Linked DNA regions of Pseudovibrio sp. M1P-2-3. The protein of the gene in region 1 interacts with the protein of each later gene in a pairwise test. Links are inferred from orthologs where the notes say so. Each region holds a gene or a part of one and is shown on either strand. Other genes may lie near its edges. The genes, in order: secA, secG and ybgC.

Region 1 (8,163 bases):
GAAGAGGATAAGGGCGGAAGAGAGCTAGCGTCCATGGCTCAGGCTGTTACCTTCTTTCGCCAAAGCTTAATTGAACGAAAAGATCTGGAAGTTGCAAGAGATCGTGAAAGTGCTAGCAGAACAGCTCGGGCCCAGAATATTGATCAGTTGATTGCTGAATTTGAAACATCCATTGGTAGAGCTCTGAAAGGCCTTGATGGAGCGGCTGAGGGGCTGAGCTCCGCTTCTCAGGATGTAGAGAAATCGGCTAATAATGTTCTGAATGAAGCTGGTGATGCTGGACGGGCAGTGGAAGAGGCAACAGTGAATGTTTCAAGTGCCTCCTCTGCAACGGAAGAGCTGGCGATGTCCATTAACGAGATTGCCAGTCAGACAGATCAAACCTCGCGGGTCGCCGGCAGGGCTATGGAAGGTTCAAAGTCCACGACGCTTACAATGCACTCCTTGAGTGAGGCAGCAGACCATATTGGAGATGCAGTTAATTTGATCAGGGAAATTGCTAACCAGACCAACCTGCTTGCTTTGAATGCTACAATTGAAGCTGCGCGGGCAGGGGAGCATGGCAAAGGCTTTGCTGTTGTCGCGGCCGAGGTCAAGCAGCTTGCCAACCAGACTTCACAGGCAACCGAGGAGATCGCGCTTCAGGTTGGCTCGATACAGGAGGCCTCAGCCAATGCTGTTGAAGCCATCGGGGATGTCGGAAATGTCATTGAGGAGATGAACCAGATTGCATCAGCAGTTGCCGCCTCTGTGGAACAGCAAAATGCAGCAGTCTCTTCCATATCTGAAAATGTGGCCAATGCGAATCAAAGTGCTTTGAGAGGGGCAGAAGCAATGAAGACGGTTGCGCAGGCCTCTCAAGCTTCAAGGGCCTCTGGAGATACCGTATCCAGCCTTGCTACTGTGCTGTCTGATGAAGCCGGTCATATTCGCAGTGAAGTCACCGCATTCCTTCAAAAGGTTCGTGCAGCTTAATCTGGACTTTGAAAAGGCTGCCGCATTCTGGCAGCCTTATTTACTTCTTGTTCAGCGTGTATTTTCCAAAATGAGAGAAGCCACCTGCCTCGGGTGTTCATATTGCAGCATGTGGCCCGCCCCCTTAAAGCTGTGCAGCGCAATGTTGGCGGGAATGGCCTTCGTTTGAGAGTAGGGCAGAATTTGATCGTCTGTTCCCCAAAGAAGTTTAATGGGAAAGCTCATATCGCCCAGTTTTTCTATGGGAAGCACACCTTGGCCTTCAGCCTTTAAAAATGCTCCGTGAACTTTTTCAAGTGCCTCTATCGCGCCCTTACGAGCTCGCTCGTTTGCGAGGTGAGCGGAAATTTTCCATGGAATTTTATGACCCTTTCCAAAGAAGTGATGAAGCACTTCGTCTTGTGCTTCTGCAGTTTTGGAAGCTGCGTATTGCTGAAGAACCGCACCGTTAATCTCTTCACCAAATCCCCCGGGACCAATAAGAGTGAGGCTCGCCACAATTTCAGGGCTTCTCATGGCAATCAAACAAGCAATAGCTCCCCCCATGGAGTGCCCAACCAGATGGACGCGGTGCAAGTTGAGTGCTTTCAGGGAGCTAGCAACGGACTTGGCGGCGCTGCCCGGGCTTCCAATCTCGGGCCAGTTGAGGGCGCGCCCATGGCCGGGCAGGTCAAAGGCAATTGTTTCTCGCTTGGCTTCCAATGTTGTTTGGAGTGGTCTCCAAGAAGTTGCATCCGACCCGAAGCCATGAATAAAAATAGCTGGCGCTTTTTTGCCATTACCAGCTTTTGAATAGGGCAGACAGGATGTCTGGGTGGAAATGATCTCGTCCATAGTGCCTCCAAAACATTGTTTTTTATTAAATTTGAATACTTAGATGTCTTTGCGTAATCTCATGGTAAATTCTATTGATAAGTTGTTGATAGTTTCATTTACACTCAAAAATCGTAGAGACTGCATATGAAAGCAGTTTACTGACGCGCCGTAACTTGTACATTTGCCAGACTAAAACAAGCATACTTGAGCAGGCGGGATTGTTCTATGAACAATCACGAAGAATTTTCATGGCTTGAGCCGTGTTCTCAAGCGTAGGACATATAGTATTTCACAGTAAAGCGTGAATTCGATTTTTCGTTGGGGGAAAAATGTTGTCGGGGATTCGGATATTTATTTTAACACTGCTGCTTACTGTCAGCTCCTTTTTTGTCATGCCGATTTCAAGTGAGGCAGGGCAATATTGGGATCCGCAGCAAAGCAAGTGGATCGTATACCGTGAAGATCCGCGGTTCATGGAAGCTTCGGTTAAGCGTAAATATAAGCGCAAACTTGTACGTTATCGTACCGATGAAGAGCCGGGCACAATCATCGTTGATACAAAGGGCCGATACTTGTATCACGTACAATCCAAGGGCAAGGCTATGCGCTATGGAATTGGCGTGGGCCGTGATGGGTTCCGTTGGTCGGGCAATGAGAAAGTGACCCGCAAAGCTAAATGGCCGGGTTGGACACCGCCACCAGAAATGCGCCGCCGTGAGGCCGCAAAGGGGCGTAAGCTTCCTTCATATATGAAGGGTGGACCTGAAAACCCTCTGGGTGCGCGTGCATTGTATCTGGGATCTACCATCTACCGCATTCATGGAACAAATGAGGCTTGGTCAATCGGTAAGGCTGTGTCTTCCGGCTGTTTCAGAATGTTGAATAGCGATGTTGAGCATCTTTATGAGCAAGTGGATATTGGTACGAAAGTGGTGATCGAGCAGGGATAACCACCGCCTTTTCTACAAAAGGCCGCCGTTGAGAAAACAGGCGGCCTTTTTTATGCACTAAAATAGAACATTACCCAGAGTATGACTTTACGACCATTTTTATTGTTTTCGTTTTCCCAGTAGGCGCAATCGTATGAGCTACGTCCTACGCTCTCTTGCCTTGGTACTTCTTACCCCTGTCGTAGGTCTCTTTATTGTTGCAGGTACTGCAATCCAGACACAAAGGATTCGTGTTTTTAATTTCTCTGGTTGGTTTGTTCTTGTATCCCTTATTTCGTATATAGGTTGGATATTTAGTCTAGCAATTCTATTTGTACCGGGCAGTAAAGGTTTAAATAACTTTGGGGCTGATCCAAGAGAAATACTGCAATCTTAACGCCTTAAGAATACAAGTTTGATGATTTGAAAAAGTCATGACGCATATTATAGGAAGCAAATAAAAAGGCCGGAAAACCGGCCTTTTTGAGTCTTGTTATACCAAGCTGCCGTGGCAGTGTTTGAACTTCTTACCCGAGCCGCACGGACATGGCTCGTTGCGTCCCACCTTGCCCCATGTTTCAGGGTCTTGAGGGTTGCGGCCATTTGGTGCCTGCTCCGCTCGAATTTGTGCCAACTGGCGATCAGCAAGCGCGAACTCGTCTTCACCGGTAGTTGCGTCCACGTGATGGCCGTGCATTTCCGGCAATTCAGCGTTCGTTGGAAGCTCCGGGGGCTGCTGCTGCATTAACTCCACATGCATCAATTGTGTTGTGGTGGTTTCGCGAAGGTTTGCCAGCATGGATTCAAAGAGAGAGAAGGACTCTGTCTTATACTCTTGCAATGGATCACGCTGCGCGTAGCCGCGGAGGCCAACAACGGCGCGCAGATGATCCAGATTAGCCAGATGCTCGCGCCATAAGTTGTCAATGCTTCGCAACAGGACCGCTTTTTCGATCTGGCGCATCACATCTGCACCATAGTTGGCGGTTTTTGCAGCCATTGCTTCAGCGGCGGCGCGTTTAATGCGGGATTCCACCTCTTCGTCGGCAATACCTTCCTCGTTGGCCCAGTCAACAACTGGCAACTGCAGAGCAAGCTTTTCTTCGACTTCTTTCTGAAGGCCTTCTGTATTCCACTGCTCAGGATATGCCTTTTCTGGAATGTGGAGTGCAACGAGACCTTCTACGGTTTCTTCTCGCATTTCCGCTACAGCTTCAGCCACAACGGTGTCATCCATCATTTCAAGACGCTGCTCGAAAACAACCTTACGCTGATCGTTCATAACATCGTCGAACTTTAGCAGGTTTTTACGAATGTCGAAGTTGCGAGCTTCAACCTTTTGCTGCGCCTTCATCAATGCCTTGTTGATCCAAGGATGGATGATAGCTTCTCCGTCTTTTAATCCCAGCTTCTGCAGCATGGAGTCCATGCGGTCTGATCCAAAAATGCGCATCAGGTCATCCTGGAGAGACAGGAAGAACTTGGAGTGACCGGGATCTCCCTGACGACCGGAACGGCCCCGCAGCTGGTTGTCAATCCGGCGACTTTCATGGCGCTCTGTTGCGACAACGTAGAGGCCACCAGCGGCTAGTGCGCGTTCTTTGAGAACTTCGAACTCTTTGCCGATTGCTTCTTCTTTTTCTGTACGCTCAGCACCTTCAGGCATATCACCAAGCTCGGCGGCAATGCGCATCTCAAGGTTACCGCCCAACTGGATATCCGTACCACGCCCAGCCATGTTGGTCGCGATGGTGACGGCCCCTGGAATGCCGGCCTGAGAAATAATCTGAGCTTCCTGCTCGTGGTAACGGGCGTTCAGAACGGCAAAGATTTTTGCGTTCTTGGAAGTTTCGCGGTCAGCATAAAGCGCAGCAAAGGCATTGGCGTCAGAAAGGTCCGCTTGCTTATAGCCATGCTTTTGAAGTTGCTGGGCCAGAATCTCCGACTTTTCGATAGATGTGGTACCAACCAGAATAGGTTGTTCTCGCTCGCGGCATTCATCAATAAGATGCAAAATAGCGTTGAACTTTTCATCAACAGTCCGGTAGACCTCATCGTCCTCATCAACACGCTTGATAGGCTTGTTCGTCGGAATATCGATCACTTCCAAGCCATAGATGTCCATGAACTCTTCGGCTTCCGTCATGGCTGTACCGGTCATACCGGCTAGCTTATCGTACATGCGGAAGTAGTTCTGGAAGGTGATGGAGGCTAGCGTCTGATTTTCTGGCTGGATCGCAACTTTCTCTTTGGCTTCTAGCGCTTGGTGTAGACCTTCAGAGAAGCGGCGACCGGGCATCATACGACCGGTGAATTCGTCAATAATAATAACTTCATCATTGCGAACGATGTAATCACGATCCCGCTGGAAAAGCTTATGGGCTTTCAAACCTTGCTGCAGGTGGTGAACTGTGGACACGTTCTCTACATCATACAGCGAATCGCCTTTGAGAAGCCCTGCATCAGAAAGCAAGTTCTCAAGGTTTTCGTTACCATGTTCGGTGAAAGTCGCCGAGCGGGCTTTTTCGTCCAGCTCGAAATCCTCATCCGTAAGCTTTGGAATAAACGTGTCGATTGTGTTGTAAAAATCAGTACGATCTTCCAGTGGCCCTGAGATGATAAGAGGCGTACGGGCCTCGTCGACCAAAATGGAATCCACCTCATCCACAATCGCGAAATGATGCGGTCGCTGAACCATTGATTCGCGCTCATACTTCATATTGTCGCGCAGGTAATCGAAGCCGAATTCGTTGTTGGTGCCGTAAGTTACGTCAGCTTTGTAGGCGTCTCCACGCTCTTCATCGCTAATGCCATGAACAATCAGACCGGTTGTCAGACCAAGGAAGCGGTAGACCTGCCCCATCCACTCAACGTCACGAGAGGCAAGGTAGTCGTTCACTGTCACAACGTGAACACCCTTGCCTGTCAAGGCGTTGAGGTAAACCGGAGCCGTGGCCACAAGGGTTTTACCCTCACCTGTACGCATTTCGGTAATCTGGCCGGCGTGAAGAACCATGCCACCAATGAGCTGAACATCATACTGTCTAAGGCCAAGAACGCGCCGGGATGCTTCTCGCACTACTGCAAAAGCTGGTATGAGCAGGTCATCCAGTTTCGCGCCTGCTGCCAGCTGGCTTCGAAATTCTTCGGTTTTCGCTTTCAGTTGCTCATCGCTAAGCGCTTGCATTTCAGGCTCAAGGGCGTTGATAGCCGTGACCTTATGTCTGAGAGCCTTAACCGTGCGGTCATTCGCAGAACCAAAAATTTTACGGGCGAGTGCGCCGAGCCCCACCATATGCGGACCTTCCTTTGTCAGGTGTGCTAGATCAATCGATCAGCTACAACCTAGAAATCTTCATATTTCTGATTTATGCAGCCTCAGACCCCAAGCGAGTCAGTCGGTTGCCCCAGCGGATTAAGCATGTAAGCGAAAAGAACCGGGCGATTGACAGATAAGTTGGGGGGATGTGGTTGTCAACGCTAACAACCGTTGCAAACTGCGCTTTATCATCGTGACGTTGCTATTGGATCAACCTTTTTTGATTACAGTGATTATTCTGATGGCATCCAGAGAAAGAGAAAAACATGACTTTAGCCCTTTCCAGACCACTTAAAGGCACTGTTGCTGCTGCCGCTTTTGTATTGTGTCTTGGTGTCGCAAATGCCCAGGAGAAAGACCCCAATGCGGTCGTGGCAAAAGTTGGTGATGTAACTATTACTGAAGCTGACATTGCATTAGCTGCACGCGATTATGCCCAGCAACTCCAACAGGTGCCACCAACACAGTGGCGTGGTGTGCTCACTGATGTGCTTGTTGAGATGACCCTTTTCGCTAATGAAGCTGAAAAAGAAGGTCTGGATAAAACAGAAGAATTTAAACGCGCGATGAATTTGGAGCGCCTACGCGCCCTACAGAATGCTTATTTCCAGAAAAATATCCAAGGAACAATTACTGAGGCCGAGCTGAAAGACGCTTACGGTAAAAAGTTCGAAAACTTTGCAGGCTCGGAAGAGGTTTCTGCACGTCACATTCTGGTTGATTCAGAAGAAGAGGCAAACGGTATCATTGCTCAGTTGGACAAAGGCGCAAACTTTGAAGAATTGGCCAAAGAAAAGTCTACGGGTCCAAGCGGTCCAAATGGTGGGTCACTAGGTTACTTTGGTAAAGGCCAGATGGTTCCAGAGTTCGAGAAAGCTGCTTTTGGGCTTAAGCCGGGCTCCTATACAAAAGAGCCTGTGAAAACCCAGTTCGGTTATCACATCATTAAGAGTGAAGATAAACGTCAGCAGCCTGCTCCTGCCTTTGAACAGGTAGAAGGTCAGCTTACGCAAGAAATCATGGCTCAGAAGTTCAAAGAAAACATCGAAAAGCTGAAAGAGAACACCAAAGTGGAAGTGTTCTCTGCAAACGCTGAGGGCGACAAGGCAGCTGTTGAAAGCAAATAAGTAAAGCTGAACCTTTAAATAAAGACTTGTCATAGGGGCTTCATTTGGCTAACGCCTGATGAAGCCTTTATTTTTTGTCGGTCTTTCTGGAGGGTTTTCATGAGTGCTGCAATTTCACCCCTAGCTCCAAAGTCTTATCCTGAACTGCCAGAGATCAAGGGACTGCGATTTGCAACGGCAGAAGCTGGGGTAAAGTATCAAGGGCGAGAAGATGTCCTGTTGATGCTTCTGGATGGGCCAGCCCACATTGCAGGCGTTTTCACACAGTCCAAGTGTCCGAGTGCTCCAGTTGATTGGTGCAAGGAAAACTTGCCTCAGGGTACAGTGCGCGCAATTTTGATTAACTCCGGTAATGCCAATGCGTTTACGGGCAAAAAGGGCAGGGCAGCCGTTGAACTCACTGCAAATATTCTGGGCAACGCTACCGGCATTGACCATAAAGAGATCTATCTGGCGTCCACTGGCGTAATTGGTGAGCCGCTGCCTGCAGAGCGTTTTGTAGCCGTGATGGATCAGCTCATAGAGCGCGCTGAGGGAAAGAGCTGGATGTCTGCGGCAAAAGCCATCATGACAACAGACACCTATCCAAAACTTGCAACAAAGAATGTCAAACTGGGAGACACAACCGTCACTCTCAACGGCATCGCCAAGGGTGCGGGTATGATCGCCCCGGATATGGCTACCATGCTGGGTTTCTTGTTTACAGATGCGGCCATACCCGCTCCTATCTTACAATCCTTGCTCTCTCAAAGCGTTGGTGGCTCGTTTAATGCCATTACGGTGGACAGTGATACCTCCACGTCAGATAGTGTCCTGCTGGCGGCGACAGGCGCCGCAGGCAACGAACCTGTGAAGAGCGAAAATGACCCACGTCTTCAGGATTTCAAGGCGGCACTGTTTGAAATGATGAAGGACTTGTCCCACCAGATTGTCAAGGATGGGGAAGGTGCAACCAAGTTTGTGGAAGTACACGTGAAAGGGGCGGTTTCAAACGAGT
Region 2 (7,643 bases), 2.0 Mb from region 1 along the record:
AAAGAGATTGCCCAACTCTCATACGAATATCGAACTCTGGGCTTAGGCTATGCAAATATCGGCGGCCTACTTATGACAGCCGGCATTCCTTACGATAGTGATAAAGGGCGTTCGCTTTGCGGAGCAATTACCGCGATCATGACAGGCGTATCTTACGCAACTTCCGCCGAAATGGCTGGAGAGCTAGGGCCTTTCCCGGGCTATAAAGCCAATGCCGATCATATGCTACGAGTAATTCGCAACCATCGGCGGGCCGCTCATGGCATAAGCGAAGAATGTGAAGGACTATCCACCCCTCCAGTCTCTTTAGATCACAAATCCTGTCCAGAGCCTATTTTGATAGACCGAGCCAAAGAAGCTTGGGATACCGCATTAAAGCTGGGACAAAAACATGGTTATCGCAACGCCCAAACAAGTGTCATCGCTCCAACTGGTACGATTGGCCTTGTCATGGATTGCGATACCACGGGTATCGAGCCTGACTTTGCATTGGTAAAGTTTAAGAAGCTTGCAGGCGGTGGCTACTTTAAAATTATAAACAGAGCTGTTCCCGAAGCCCTTAGAGCGCTTGGTTACGGAGAAGCTAAAATTGCTGAAATCGAAGCTTATGCTGTAGGGCACGGCTCCCTATCGCAAGCACCCGCAATCAACCCAACATCTTTGCGAGCAAAGGGGTTCGATGATAAAGCTCTAGAAAAAATTGCCTCGGCCCTTGGTTCGGCTTTTGATGTAAAATTCATATTCAACCGTTGGACACTCGGTGACGAGCTTCTTACCCAGTCTCTAGGAGTAAGCGCAGATCAGCTTGAAAATTCCGAGTTTGACTTACTAGCTCACCTTGGTTTTACAAAATCCGAAATTGAAGCAGCAAATACGCATGTTTGTGGAGCAATGACCCTTGAAGGTGCCCCTCACCTTTCTAAGGAACATTATGCGGTATTTGATTGCGCTAACCCTTGCGGGCGCACAGGTACGAGATATTTGTCCGTTGAGAGTCATATAAGAATGATGGCAGCCGCTCAGCCATTTATTTCTGGCGCCATATCAAAAACCATTAATATGGCAAGTGGCGCGACTGTTGAGGATTGTAAAGACGCATATATGTTGTCATGGAAGTTGGGTTTGAAAGCTAACGCCCTTTACCGCGACGGCTCAAAACTCTCTCAGCCACTGAACGCACAACTTCTGGAGGACGAAGACGCTGAAGACGCAGTTGAAGCAATCACCGCAAAACCACAGGCTGCACAGGCGGAAGTTCTGGCCGAGCGTATTGTTGAGCGGATTATTGAACGCTCTGTACGTACGCGTGAAAAGCTGCCCAACAGGCGTAAAGGGTACACCCAAAAAGCCTCAGTTGGCGGACACAAGGTCTATTTAACGACCGGTGAGTATGAAGACGGACGCATCGGTGAAATCTTCATTGACATGCATAAGGAAGGTGCAGCGTTCCGGTCGTTAATGAATAACTTTGCAATAGCTATCTCTTTGGGGCTTCAATATGGAGTTCCCTTGGATGAGTACGTTGATGCTTTTACATTTACCCGTTTTGAGCCTGCTGGTATGGTCATGGGTAATGATGCAATTAAAAATGCCACTTCCATTCTTGATTATATTTTCAGAGAGTTAGCAGTTTCCTACCTTGGCCGAAATGACCTTGCCCATGTTCCTCCGGAAAGTCTTGTAACATCCACATCGGTTTCGCGTTTCAATGAAGGCAAACAAGATGCGGAAGCGCAACCTGCAGTAGTGTCTCACGGGCTTGTAAGGGGACAGACCGAACAGTTTCGCCTAATTAAAGGAAACGAAGACGGTGGAAGCTTTGCAGCCCACGTAACATCAACTTCAACTGTCATTTCGCAGACTCTCAGCAAAAACTCTGATAGCTCTAGAGACAGCGGTAAAGTCGAAATGGTGAAAGCGGAAACTTCCAAGGCCACGCAAGTAGCCCAAGCCCGTATGAAAGGCTACGAAGGTGAAAGCTGCTCCGACTGTGGTAACTTCACAATGGTCCGCAACGGGACTTGCTTGAAATGCGACACTTGCGGCAGTACGAGCGGTTGTAGCTAATTGCGCATAGTAGTGCCATTTGGCTTTATCTACATATTTTCAAAGAGTGAGGCCTGTAGCAATACAGGCTTCATTTTCAATTAAACACATGAGAGAAGCCGAATATTCACAATTCAAGACTTTACTTTATCCATTTGTATTTAAAGATATATTTAAAATGCAATTCATCAAGAACTCAGCTGACCGATGTCAGAAAATAGCCTGCATATAACTAATACCCTACTCAAAGACCTTATACCGCACACGTTGCCTTCATATAGACTGTTTGCTAATTCGAAACTAAAAGATTACCCCCTTAACTAAACCACTCAAAGCGTCCAAAGAGAGACATAGTTTGTAATGATCCGCCATATAGTTTTGTTTAATGCCAAAAATCCAAAGGATAGAGAAAAAGTTTATGAGGGACTAAACTTATTGAAGCAAAATCCTTTTTGTATGCATTTGGAAGTTGGTCGAAATATAAAAACAGACAGTATCTCTGAGAACTGGGTTGATTTTGTAGTTTACGGTGAATTTGAAAATGAGGAACAGCTAAGTGCCTTTAAGGCTCATGATATTTATCATAAATCCATTGAAGTCGTACGCCCTTTGAGAGACAGACGATTGGCAGCGGACTTTCTATCTTAAGCTCCTTGGGAGTGTGCTCGAAAAACTCGTTAGCTGTATGATTATATACCTAGCTGATACGAAAACACACTTCCTAATTTTTATTGAAATTGTCCTTCTTTAGAAGGCCCAAGTACGGACGCAACTCCCTCTACTGAATATCTATTGCCCCTTCTAAAGCTCCTCAAAAACAGTGATCGAATAGAAACACCCCATTATCTCGAGTGACTTCCACTTTGAAACAAAGTCAGAATTTCTTCAGGCCTTTCAACCGCAGCAGTCGGGTTCATATCCTTTAGTGAGCTAAAGGTTCCATTGCCCCAAGACACTGCAATACTCTTTATTCCAACTTTACGCGCAGCTTCGATATCCCGTATCTCATCTCCAATGGAAAAGGTGGATGAGTGTGATGCCTTACATTTTCTAATAGCCTTTTTAAACTTAGGCGCCTTCCCAAAGATCGACACACCGGCGGAATAATAATCAATCAGGCTAGCAACCTGACCACCCAGCACATACCTCATATTTTTTTCCGAGTTGGAACTCACAACTGCTATGGAGACATCTAATTCCCTAAGATCCTTCAAAACATCATATACCCAGTCGTAGGCTTGAAACATATCAACGTCTCTAGTTGCCATTTTTCTGACTTCACGAACAAGTATAGGGAGCTTCCAACCGGAAATTTTCAGGTATGAGATGACAAAGCGTGGATTTCTCCCCTTCAACATCTTGTACTCTTCAAAGGAAATTACGCGCGTTTTATATTTGCGGGCGATATTGTTGTAGACATCATAGAACCACTCACCACTAGTGGCGAGGGTGCCATCAAAATCAAAAATAGCCAATTTTCGTGAATACACACTAAACCTTATTCAAAGTGCAGAGGAACTACTTCAAAAGCATACTCGATACAAAACACCTTTATCCTACATCCAGCAAGCTCCTAAAACTCCTATTCTTTATGGGGGTAGAACAACCGATCCTACTCAGCCAACTGCATCAGACATGAATTGTCAGGTTCCACTCCTCAAAAAGGCAACCAAATTACTAGAAACAAGAAAAACAACAACAAGAATACGTGCAGTCTATTAAAATGCTTTGCCTTGAGGGTAGAAAGCTGAACTTTTTTCGGTTAGAAACGCGTGAAAACGTAATTCAAAGGCATCAAGGGTACCAATGGAAACCGTTCTTATCGTAATACACTTAATGGTCGTTCTGGCCTTGGTTGCTCTTGTACTCTTGCAACGCTCTGAAGGCGGAGCTCTGGGTATGGGAGGAGGCGGCGGCAGTGGCGGCGGCTTTATGACAAGCCGTGGTACAGCCAACGTCCTCACACGTGGCACAGCTATACTCGCTGCTGTATTTTTTATCACCTCATTAAGTTTGGCTCTTATTTCCCGTTGGGATGAACGACCAGGCTCTTTGCTTGATAATGTACCTACAGCTGTTCAAAGCGAGCAAACTCAAGATACTGGTAGAGGTTTGTTAGAGCAGTTGCAAGGTAACAGTCAGCAACAGGCTCCAGCTCAGCCATCAGGACCACAAGTGCCCGCAGCACAATAAACTTCTTTTGTGCTGAAAGGTACATCGAACATTATAATAACGGCGTTGCGTTTAACGCAGCGCTCGTTTTCTTGCGTTTAATAACCATAATAATTAGTACCCTTTGAGGTGCTATTCCTAAGGATACGGTAGCGATCAATGGCGCGTTACATCTTTATTACAGGCGGTGTTGTGTCTTCTCTTGGAAAGGGACTAGCATCAGCCGCTCTCGGCGCTGCTTTGCAGGCTCGTGGATACAAGGTTCGTCTTAGAAAGTTGGACCCATACCTCAATGTAGACCCGGGCACGATGAGCCCCTATCAGCATGGAGAGTGTTATGTCACAGATGACGGCGCCGAAACTGATCTTGATCTGGGACACTACGAACGGTTCACAGGTCGTCCAGCAAATAAGCAGGACAACATAACCACCGGTCGTATCTATCAAGAAATTATTGCAAAAGAACGTCGCGGCGACTACTTGGGCGGTACAGTACAAGTTATCCCGCACGTGACCGATGCAATCAAAAATTTCGTTTTGGATGGAAACGAAGACTACGACTTTGTACTGTGTGAAATTGGTGGAACCGTTGGTGACATTGAAGGACTTCCCTTCTTTGAGGCTATTCGCCAGCTTGGGAATGACCTGCCAAGAGGTCAGGCAATTTTCATTCATTTGACGCTTCTTCCATATATTCCAGCCGCTGGAGAAATGAAAACCAAACCTACACAGCATTCGGTAAAAGAGCTGCGTTCGATTGGTATTCAGCCTGATATTCTTCTCATCCGCTGTGACCGCCAGATTCCCGAAGCTGAACGCAGAAAACTTTCGCAATTCTGTAATGTTCGCGAATCGGCCGTCATTCCCGCATATGATGCGAAAAGCATCTACGATGTGCCGATTGCCTACCACAAAGAAGGTCTTGATGAGCAAGTCTTGGAGGCATTTGGTATTACTGGCGCCCCTGCTCCAGACTTCTCGCGCTGGGAGCGTATTTCTAATTCATTGGCAAACCCCGAGGGTGAGGTCAATATTGCAGTAATTGGCAAATACACAGTCCTTAAAGATGCGTACAAGTCTCTTATTGAGGCCCTCGTACATGGCGGGATTGCAAACTCTGTCAAAGTCAATATCGACTGGATCGAATCTGAAGTTTTCGAGAAGGAAGATCCTGCCCCTTACCTTTCAAATGTGAACGGTATTCTGGTTCCGGGCGGCTTTGGCGAACGTGGCTCAGAAGGTAAAATTGCCGCGGCCAAATATGCCAGAGAAAATAAAATTCCTTACTTTGGCATCTGTTTTGGTATGCAAATGGCCGTTGTAGAAGCTGCCAGAAATATGGCTGGCATTGCAGAGGCTAGTTCCACAGAGTTCGGCACAACCAATGAGCCTGTTGTCGGATTGATGACCGAGTGGAATAAAGGAAATGAAAAAGAAACCCGTAATCATGATGGTGACCTTGGTGGCACAATGCGCTTAGGCGCATATGATGCACTCTTAGAAAAGGGCTCACGCATTGCGGAAGTTTATGGCAATCAGAATATCTCTGAACGCCATCGCCATCGGTATGAAGTCAACATCGACTACCGCCAGCGTTTGGAACAAGCTGGCCTGAAATTTGCTGGAACTTCACCTGATGGCTATTTGCCCGAGACCGTTGAAATCCCAGAGCACCCTTGGTTTATTGGGGTCCAATATCACCCTGAGTTAAAATCACGTCCATTTGAGCCTCACCCGTTGTTTGCATCTTTTGTTGCTGCTGCACGGGATTACAGCCGCTTGGTATAGGGTGAACTTTCATGGCAATTGCCCTTAAGAATATTATTAAAACTGTCTCGTCTATGGACGAGGCAGTTAAGCAATGGACTATGCTCGGTTTTTCTGTAGAGAACATAAGTTCTCTTACATCTGATAATAATTACCATCAGATATCTTTGAAGAATGTTACTATTCAACTGTTTTCAGAGAAGAAAAATTCGGCTCAACCGATTCCTTTTCACGAAAAATCTGCCCTCAGATCATATCTACAAAATGCTTCGAAATCCTCTTTGCACAGGACTGAGCTTTCATTTAGCAGTCAAGATATTCAAAGAGATTACGCTGCATTGAATACTGCCGGATTTGGAGATTACGTTGACAGACGCCTTTTGCAGCCAGATAACTCCAACCAAGCTGCATGTCTTTTTTCTCGGGACCCACTAACTTCTGAGATTTCTTTTTCTTCGCATAGCTTTAGTAACACTAAAACACAGCTTGATTCAGCACTAGCTACCCACTCTAATGGCGCAGAAGATATATCATCCATTGTTCTTGTAGCCGATAACCCTGCCGATCACCATGAGTACTTGAAAGCTCTCACTGGATCTAAAAGTGCGCGATTATCCAGCCTAGGTCTGGAGCTTGAGACAGGGAATGTATCCATTCAGGTCCTTTCCCCCTCCGCCTACAAAGCTCTCTACGACTTAGCTGCGCCTAACAATACACAGGGCTTGCAACTAGCGGCCATTCATTGTCGCTTCAAAGAGCTATCACGGTTTGAAAAATTTGCGAAAAATGCGGACCCAAGAGAACACAATGGTTACCTAGTCATCAGCCCAGATAATATCCTAGATCTCGCTATCATCGCTAGCTAATCTCTTATGGTCGGGAACTTTCAGCTTTTGCCAATAGTGCGCATCCTTCTGCTGAGATAGGCTCAGCAGAATACTTAATTTGCAATAGGGTAGTTTGGAATGCGCACTTTCCGCCACCTCTTGATTACATCTCTGATTCTATTTACTTTTTTTGCATCTGAAGTGTTCGCATGGCCAGCCAGAACCACACAGCCACTCAACTTTCGTACAGGCCCTAGCCTCGATGACGAAGTCGTTCTGATTATTCCCTACGGGAACTATCTGGAGGTAAGAGGTTGCCTCTCTTGGTGTCTAGTTGTCTATGCCGGTCGAAATGGATGGGTTAGTTCAAATTATATTGCTCCTTTAGAAGGCGGGCCTCCACCTATTGTTACAGCTCCGCCTGTAACAAACCCTCCATACTGGGGCTTTCCGGTTTTTACTCGCAGAAGGCCACTCGCACAACCAACTCCCCCAGCAGGCTTACCAGTGGAAGAGCTTTCAGCATGGGAACGTATGCGTCGATCTTTAGACTGGTAACTATAAAAGAAGAGCGAACCATCTAGTTATACAGGCAGCCTATAACGCACTATTATTTTCCTACTCGCGTAGTAGGACCCACTTTGAGCCACAACAGCTACAAATACTGCTATTTTTTGCACAACTTCACAAAAACCCTCATATTTTCACTGTGTTCAATCTTGACTGAGCTTGCTCAAATCATAAAGGAACTTTATTATCCGCCAACCTTGTACAACGGGCTGACACAACTGTGTTATTTCTAAGGAAATAAACAAAAGAACGGATTTTAAT
Region 3 (7,631 bases), 3.7 Mb from region 1 along the record:
GTCAATGAAGATAAAGCTGGTTCGATCATGAAGTTGATGGATCTCTTCGATGAAGATGATGACGTGCAAAACGTTTTTTCTAACTTTGATATTGATGAAGAGACTTTGGCAAAGCTGGGCTAACTGTACTGTTAAAGTAGAAATTCAAGCGGCGGTTGATCCAATCGCCGCTTTTTTGTTTAGCGGGACTTTTCGAGGTGTTGCAGGGGGAGGGGGCCATTAGCCTTTAAGGTTCGAATTGCAAAGTTTGAACGCACATCTTCGACGCCCTCAAGTGTCATCAAGAAATCTTGGAGGAAACTGTCATAGGCCTCCAAAGAAGGAACAACAACTTCCGCCAGAATATCTGACTGGCCAGACACCAAATGGCATGAAACGACTTCGCTTTGTTCTACGAGTCTTGTTTGTATGGCGATCACTTTGTCTCTACTTTGTTTTGCTACGCGTAACTCCACAAACACCGTCATTCCCAGCCCAACAACTTTTCGATCAAGCGATGCCTGATAGCCGTTGATAACTCCTGTTTCTTCAAGGTTTTTTACTCGTCGTAGGCATGGGGAGGGAGAGAGGGCAACCTTATTAGCCAACTCTACATTGGTCAGTCTGCCATCTTCCTGCAGGTTTTTAAGTATCTCCAAATCGATTTTATCGAGGGGCTCTCTTGGCATATTCTGTAAATGATCCGTTCATATAGGGTAGATTATTGCTCGAATCTACAAGTTGCGAACAGAATTAGCAAATAAATCCGGAAAATAGAACAGGGGTTGGGAAGGCCTTTCGGAGCTGGGTAAATAAAACGGATATTTATATCGGTCAATAAACGCTGTTTTTAGGTTATTGAGGGGCAGGGCCAGTAGCCTAAAGTGAAAAGTTTTGTTACCCCTTTGTTCCATGAGGCATCCAATTAGAATTTTGGGAGTGGACCCCGGTTTACGTTTTACTGGCTGGGGACTTATTGAAGCACAAGGTAATCGACTGGGCTTTGTGGGCAGCGGTACAATAACATCCAATAGCAACTATGATCTGGCTTCACGCTTGAAGCAGCTCTATGATGGCCTGTATCAGGTAATTGAACGCAATGCTCCGCATGAAGCCGCGGTTGAGAACACGTTTGTGAACAAAGACGCGAGCGCTACTTTGAAACTCGGGCAGGCTCGAGGTATTGCTTTGCTTGTTCCTGCACTTCATAACCTCAAAATTGCAGAGTATGCGCCTAATTTGGTGAAGAAAACTGTTGTGGGTTCTGGGCATGCGGATAAAGAGCAGATTCGTATGATGGTGAAAGTTCTAATGCCGAAAGCAACCTTCAATAGTGATGATGCCGCGGATGCTCTGGCCATTGCTGTATGTCATGCTCAACACAGAGGAAGTGCGGGCGATAGGCTTGCCGTAGCGGAGGCGCGTTCTAAATGATTGGGAAATTAAAAGGCATAGTTGATAGTTTTGGCGATGACTTCGTGCTGCTGGATGTTCAGGGGGTTTGCTATCAGGTACACTGCCCGTCCCGTACATTGCAGGGCCTGCCAAGGGTAGGAGAGGCTGCTGTACTTTCCATCGATACATTTGTCCGTGAAGATATGATCAAACTCTATGGTTTCCATGACGATACAGAGCGGGAATGGTTTCGTCTTTTGATGACTGTTCAAGGTGTTGGAGCCAAGGTTGCGCTGGGCATTCTCGGAATTATGAAAGCATCAGAGGTTGCCAATGCTATCGCCTTGGGAGATAAAACAGCTGTGACACGTGCTCCCGGTGTGGGTAAGCGTGTGGCTGAACGCATTGTGAGCGAGCTGAAGGATAAAGCGCCAAACTTTGCGTCAGTGGATGGGGGTACAATTGCCATTTCATCAAGCCTGCAAGAGAACACAGCCTCTAATTCAATTTCAGATGCGGTTTCTGCCCTGTCTAATCTGGGCTACCAACAAGCGCAGGCAAGTGCCGCTGTGGCTGCTGCATTAAAAACTGCGGGCGAGGATGCCTCAGCTGAAACGCTCATTCGCTTGGGGCTTAAGGAACTTGCAGTATGACAGAGAATGAGCAGCGCTTAGTAACCCCTGAAATTCGTGGTGATGAAATTGATAGTGGGATGCGCCCTCAATCACTTGATGAATTTACAGGGCAGAAGCTGGCACGACAGAACCTCAAGGTTTTCATTGAAGCGGCAAAACAGAGAAACGAAGCTCTGGACCATGTCCTGTTTGTTGGCCCTCCGGGCTTGGGTAAGACAACTCTTGCGCAGATTATGGCTCGGGAGCTGGGCGTTAATTTCCGCGCAACTTCAGGTCCGGTGATTGCGAAATCTGGTGATTTGGCTGCGCTCCTGACAAATCTCGAGGATCGGGATGTTTTGTTCATTGACGAAATCCACCGGTTAAATCCAGCAGTTGAAGAAGTCTTGTATCCGGCTATGGAAGATTTTCAGCTGGACTTGATCATAGGGGAGGGGCCAGCGGCCCGCTCCGTTAAGATTGATCTTGCTAAATTTACGCTTGTAGCCGCGACCACACGCCTCGGTCTGCTAACAACTCCTTTACGGGATCGTTTTGGTATTCCGGTTCGTTTGGAGTTTTATACACCTGAAGAGCTGGAGTTGATTGTCAAACGTGGAGCACGTTTGCTCGGCATTGGTATGAGTGATGAAGGGGCTCGGGAAGTCGCTAAGCGCTCACGGGGAACACCACGAATTGCTGGAAGGCTACTGCGAAGAGTACGGGACTTTGCAATTGTTGCTGGCATGGCAGAGATAGATGCAGCCTTGGCTGATCGTTCACTTGTTCAGCTGGAGGTGGATTCCGCAGGCTTCGATAGTCTCGATCGGAGATATCTAAATCAGATAGCTTTGAACTTCGGTGGTGGCCCGGTGGGCATTGAAACCATTGCTGCAGCACTTTCAGAGCCTCGTGACGCCATTGAAGATATTGTTGAACCATACTTGATCCAGAACGGTTATCTTCAGCGTACGCCTCGCGGGCGTATTTTAACGCCAGTTGCCTTTCAACATCTTGGCTTGGCTGTACCATCATCTTCCATGGCCCCTCAAATGGGCCTGTTCCCCAATGATGATTAAAGAGAAAGCTCTATGACTAACCAATCAGGACAAGAATCCTGGCCTGATATTTCCGGCCGTCTTATTGAAGGTGGACACAGCTTTCCGGTGCGCGTGTACTATGAAGATACGGATTTTACCGGTGTTGTGTACCACGCTGCCTATTTGAAGTTTATTGAACGGGCCCGTACAAACTTTTTAAGACTTTGTGGGATTCATCACCGCGAATTGGGCGAGGGTGTCCATGGCGAACCTCTCGCCTTTGCTGTACGCCATATGGAGATCGACTTTCTAAAACCCGCCAGAATCGATGACCTTTTGGAAGTGATATCTACTATTGAAACTCAAAAAGGTGCGCGCTTTGTACTTTCACAAAGTGTTACTCTGTTTGGGGATACGTTGTTTCGGGCCCGTGTGACAATAGCAGTTATTTCTCCAGATGGTCGCCCAAGGCGTTTACCTGAAGGACTGGCAAAACGGCTGCAAGGACAGGTTTTTGCATAATTTTCCAAGTCGTAATTCATAGGCATTTTTCAATAAATTTATCTGGAGTTGGAGCTCTTTTAATTCTTCAGTAACCTTAACACGGTCTTTTCAATAAGTGTGTGTGAAGTGCACACAGTCGAAGTTTTGACAAATTCGCAGGGCAGGAAGGCTTAAATCGTTTTCCAGTTATGCGCCAAATAGCGGCGGGGCAGTGCCGTTTTGTGTTGTGCGTTGAAGAATCGGGCAAGAGGTCCAATACCCAATGAACTCTGATAGTGTTTCTCAAGTCGCTCTTGCAGGGCCTGAGGCAAGTCTTTCCTATCTTTCCATGTTTTTCGAAGCTGATATTGTCGTCAAGCTGGTGATGCTTGGCCTCATCTTTGCTTCCGTCTGGAGTTGGGCGATCATATTTGATCGGGCCGTGCTGTTTTCGCGTGCAAAGCGGCAAATGAACCGTTTTGAAGGCGTGTTCTGGTCCGGCCAGTCTTTGGAAGATCTTTATAATTCGCTTTCAGCACGGGCCAATAATGGCATGGCAGCGTTGTTTGTGGCTGCAATGAAAGAGTGGAAACGCTCGCATGAGGGAGACCGTCCGGCAATTGCCAGCCTGCAACAGCGGATTGATCGCACGATGGATCTGACGATTGCCAGAGAAGTGGAGCGTTTTGAGAAGCGGCTGATGTTCCTTGCAACAGTTGGAACAGCAGCCCCGTTTATTGGCTTATTCGGGACAGTTTGGGGAATTATGAACTCCTTTGCATCAATTGCCGCTTCTAAAAATACCAGCCTCGCAGTTGTTGCGCCGGGTATTGCAGAAGCTTTGTTTGCAACAGGTTTGGGGCTGGTGGCAGCTATTCCCGCTGTTATTGCCTACAATAAACTACAGGCAGATGCTGGAAAACTCAGCGCGCGTATGGAAGGGTTTGCCGACGAATTTTCTGCCATTTTGTCCCGCCGAATTGATGAGCGGGTATAAAACATGGGTATGAATGCAGGAGGCAATCAAACTCAGGGGCGTAGTAGCGGTAGACGCGGGCGTCGTCGCCGGTCCCACGCGGCTATGAGTGAAATTAATGTGACGCCGATGGTCGATGTGATGTTGGTGCTGCTCATTATCTTTATGGTTTCTGCCCCTTTGCTGACTGTCGGAGTTCCTATCGATCTGCCTGAAACACGAGCAAAGCCCATGGAAGGGGAGACGGAGCCCATCGCTATATCAATTAAGGCTGATGGGGAAGTTTACATTCAGGATACGAAAATCGCAGTCGATGAGCTTGTGGCTAAATTAGAGGCTATTGCTCAAAATGGCTATGATGAGCGCATTTACGTTCGGGGAGATCGGGACGCCGATTACGGGGTTATTATGAATGTTATGGGGCGGATTAATGCTGCAGGTTATAAGCGTTTGGGGCTTGTAACACTGGATGAAAAAGGTAGTTAATCGGGCATGCGCAGTGCACTTGTTGTTTCAACAGCCCTGCACCTTGGGGTTTTGATTGCGGGGGTTGTAGCCCTGCCTTCTGTGGAGGGCTTGGTGGCCCCGCCTGTGGATTCTTTACCTGTTGAACTTATCCCTCAATCAGAAATCACGAAACTCCAATTGGGTTCTAAGGCCGCAAAGGAAATTAAAGAGGCCGCAGCCCCACCAACTAAAAAGCCTGCTGTGGACGAGCCTGAAGTGGAACAGGCAACAGGTGAGACAAACGTTGAGGCCCCCAAGCCGGTTGAGGGGGAAAAGCCGGCTCAAACTGCATCTATAACCGAGCAAACACCTCCTCCTGAGCCCGAGCCAGCCTTGGAACCGGAATATACTGCGAGTGTTGAGACGGTACCAACACCTCAAGCAGAACTTGGGCCGGACGTTGAAAAGGCTGAGGAAATTCAACAAGTGGTGAGCGTGCGCCCCCGTACGAAACCAAAGGTGCGCATCAGGCCCAAGAAGCAACAGGAAAAACCGAAGTTCAACCCCAATGATATTGCAGCTTTGCTGAATAAAACGACACCCACGGCTGCTGGTGCCCAAAAATCGCAGAAAGTAGCCTCTCTTGGTTCTGCTCAAGGTCAGACGAATGTGCACATGTCTCAATCAGAGTTGGATGCTCTGCGTTCTCAGGTAGCTCAATGCTGGAACCCACCTGTAGGTGCGCCCGGGGCCGAACAACTGGTTGTAAAACTGCAATTCAATATGGGGCGTTCTGGGGAAGTTGAAGGCCTTCCCCGTATTTTGAACTCCAACAGCAATCCGGCATTTGGAGCTGCAAGTCAAAGCGCAATTCGTGCCGTTTACCGGTGCAGTCCCTATTCATTACCAGCCTCAAAATATGAGGCATGGAAAACTGTCATTCTAAATTTTGATCCCCGTTTAATGCTTGGGTATTGATGAGAGTTTCAAAGGAGCAAAGGTCCATGTGTGAGGTATTGACACGCGACCATCTACCATTACATCGATTTGGCCAATGGGTTCGCTGTTCTTTGGTGTCTTTAGGCTTGGCAATGGGAGCTGTGTTTGCAGCACAGCCTGCCGCTGCTCTTGTGGAAATTGATATTACACAGGGACAGGTTGAACCTATGCCCATCGCCCTGCCGGATTTTGGTGGGACGGGTGTGGAAAGCGAGCTTGCAAAGAATATAACTGAAATTATTCAGGCTGACTTGCGCCGCTCCGGTCTGTTCCAGCCCATTGACCCGGCTGCATTTATCCAACAGAGCATGAATGTGAACACCCAGCCGCGCTTCGGTGATTGGCGCACAATTGGATCGCAGGCTCTTGTAACGGGGTCCCTCTATCAGGAGCCGGACGGGCGGTTGAAAGCTGAGTTTCGCCTATGGGATGTCTACGCAGGACAGCAGCTCATTGGGCAGCAGTTTTTCACATCGCCCGATAACTGGCGTCGTCTGGCCCATATAATTTCTGATGCCATTTATGAACGCCTGACGGGTGAAAAGGGGTATTTTGACACCCGTATTGTTTTCATAGATGAAAGCGGTCCAAAAGATGCGCGGCGCAAGCGGCTTGCAATAATGGATCAGGACGGGGCGAATATTCGCTACCTGACAAGAGGGAATAACCTTGTTCTAACGCCGAGATTTTCTCCGGTTAATCAAGAAATTACCTATATGTCCTACGTGGGGGGAAGCCCTCAGGTTTACTTGTTTAACATCGAAACAGGGCAACGTGAGATTTTGGGGGATTACCCCGGTATGACTTTTGCTCCCCGCTTTTCCCCTGATGGTCAGAAGGTGGCCATGAGTTTGCAACAGGGCAGCAATGCAAACATTTTTGTGATGGACCTGCTCAGCAGGGAAACAACACGGCTTACAAATATCGCAGCAATTGATACAAGTCCGTCCTTCTCCCCAGATGGTCGCCAAATTGTCTTTGAAAGTGACCGTGGCGGCTCTCAACAGCTATATGTCATGAATGCAAATGGTACAAATGCGCAGAGAATCAGCTTTGGGCCAGGCAGCTACTCCACCCCCGTCTGGTCCCCGCGTGGTGACTTGATTGCATTTACAAAAGTGCATCAGGGCCGTTTCATGATTGGCGTTCTTCGCCCCGATGGAAAAGGTGAGCGTATTTTAACAGAAGGTTACCATAACGAGGGGCCTGCATGGTCTCCGAACGGGCGTGTTCTGACGTTCTTCAGGGACACTCCGGGTGGACAAGGTGGTCCGCAGGTTTGGACTGTTGATCTGACAGGGTATAATGAGCAGATCGTTAATACACCAAACTTTGCTTCGGATCCGGCTTGGTCCCCGGTAATGAATTGATAAGCAGCTAGGAAAAGCTTCCATTGTAGTGTTTACCAGTTGTGGAAGCTTCAACTTTTCTTTAACCATACTAAATAAAGTTTCTACTTTTGATAGTTTGAATGTGGGCCCTTCGGGATTAAGGGATCAGGAGTTTTAAATGAATAGGTCAGTGTTTGCGCGTGCGGCGCGTGTCATGGGCGTTATTGCGGTGTGCATGGTCGCTGCGGCGTGTGCACAGAACCGGACGCAGGCTCCTGGGGGCGCAGGGTCTGTAGTAGCAGGAAGCGCGCAGGACTTTGTCGTTAACGTGGGGGACAGGGTGTATTTTCTGAATAACCAGTCGACC

The links.
Region 2: the proteins of secA (region 1) and secG interact in binary tests that used the Escherichia coli proteins (3 or more experiments, as listed by UniProt). The link is inferred for Pseudovibrio sp. M1P-2-3 from one-to-one orthologs.
Region 3: the proteins of secA (region 1) and ybgC interact in binary tests that used the Escherichia coli proteins (3 or more experiments, as listed by UniProt). The link is inferred for Pseudovibrio sp. M1P-2-3 from one-to-one orthologs.

Annotation. Positions count from the first base shown.
Region 1 is NZ_JARRCW010000001.1:4,341,886-4,350,048, reverse strand. Bases 3,014-6,343 are described here. They hold secA (preprotein translocase subunit SecA), read right to left. Parts: upstream 6,016-6,343; coding sequence 3,214-6,015; downstream 3,014-3,213. Other genes in these bases: P6574_RS19145 (peptidylprolyl isomerase), read left to right, coding at 6,306-6,343; P6574_RS22185 (DUF805 domain-containing protein), read left to right, coding at 3,014-3,117. Also shown: P6574_RS19165 (methyl-accepting chemotaxis protein), read left to right, coding at 1-975; P6574_RS19160 (alpha/beta fold hydrolase), read right to left, coding at 1,027-1,809; P6574_RS19155 (L,D-transpeptidase), read left to right, coding at 2,121-2,741; more of P6574_RS22185, read left to right, coding at 2,875-3,013; more of P6574_RS19145, read left to right, coding at 6,344-7,166; bifunctional glutamate N-acetyltransferase/amino-acid acetyltransferase ArgJ, read left to right, coding at 7,266-8,163. UniProt on the Escherichia coli protein: Required for protein export, interacts with the SecYEG preprotein conducting channel.
Region 2 is NZ_JARRCW010000001.1:2,358,497-2,366,139, forward strand. Bases 2,736-5,545 are described here. They hold secG (preprotein translocase subunit SecG), read left to right. Parts: upstream 2,736-3,852; coding sequence 3,853-4,239; downstream 4,240-5,545. Other genes in these bases: P6574_RS10270 (HAD hydrolase-like protein), read right to left, coding at 2,889-3,521; P6574_RS10280 (CTP synthase), read left to right, coding at 4,378-5,545. Also shown: P6574_RS10260 (vitamin B12-dependent ribonucleotide reductase), read left to right, coding at 1-2,067; P6574_RS10265 (Dabb family protein), read left to right, coding at 2,407-2,694; more of P6574_RS10280, read left to right, coding at 5,546-6,006; P6574_RS10285 (hypothetical protein), read left to right, coding at 6,018-6,851; P6574_RS10290 (SH3 domain-containing protein), read left to right, coding at 6,951-7,370. UniProt on the Escherichia coli protein: Subunit of the protein translocation channel SecYEG. Overexpression of some hybrid proteins has been thought to jam the protein secretion apparatus resulting in cell death; while this may be true it also results in FtsH-mediated degradation of SecY.
Region 3 is NZ_JARRCW010000001.1:593,023-600,653, forward strand. Bases 2,017-4,814 are described here. They hold ybgC (tol-pal system-associated acyl-CoA thioesterase), read left to right. Parts: upstream 2,017-3,079; coding sequence 3,080-3,550; downstream 3,551-4,814. Other genes in these bases: ruvA (Holliday junction branch migration protein RuvA), read left to right, coding at 2,017-2,027; ruvB (Holliday junction branch migration DNA helicase RuvB), read left to right, coding at 2,024-3,067; tolQ (protein TolQ), read left to right, coding at 3,795-4,508; tolR (protein TolR), read left to right, coding at 4,512-4,814. In the rest of the region: P6574_RS02835 (YebC/PmpR family DNA-binding transcriptional regulator), read left to right, coding at 1-123; P6574_RS02840 (Lrp/AsnC family transcriptional regulator), read right to left, coding at 180-668; crossover junction endodeoxyribonuclease RuvC, read left to right, coding at 892-1,413; more of ruvA, read left to right, coding at 1,410-2,016; more of tolR, read left to right, coding at 4,815-4,973; P6574_RS02875 (cell envelope integrity protein TolA), read left to right, coding at 4,980-5,912; Tol-Pal system beta propeller repeat protein TolB, read left to right, coding at 6,026-7,303; peptidoglycan-associated lipoprotein Pal, read left to right, coding at 7,443-7,631.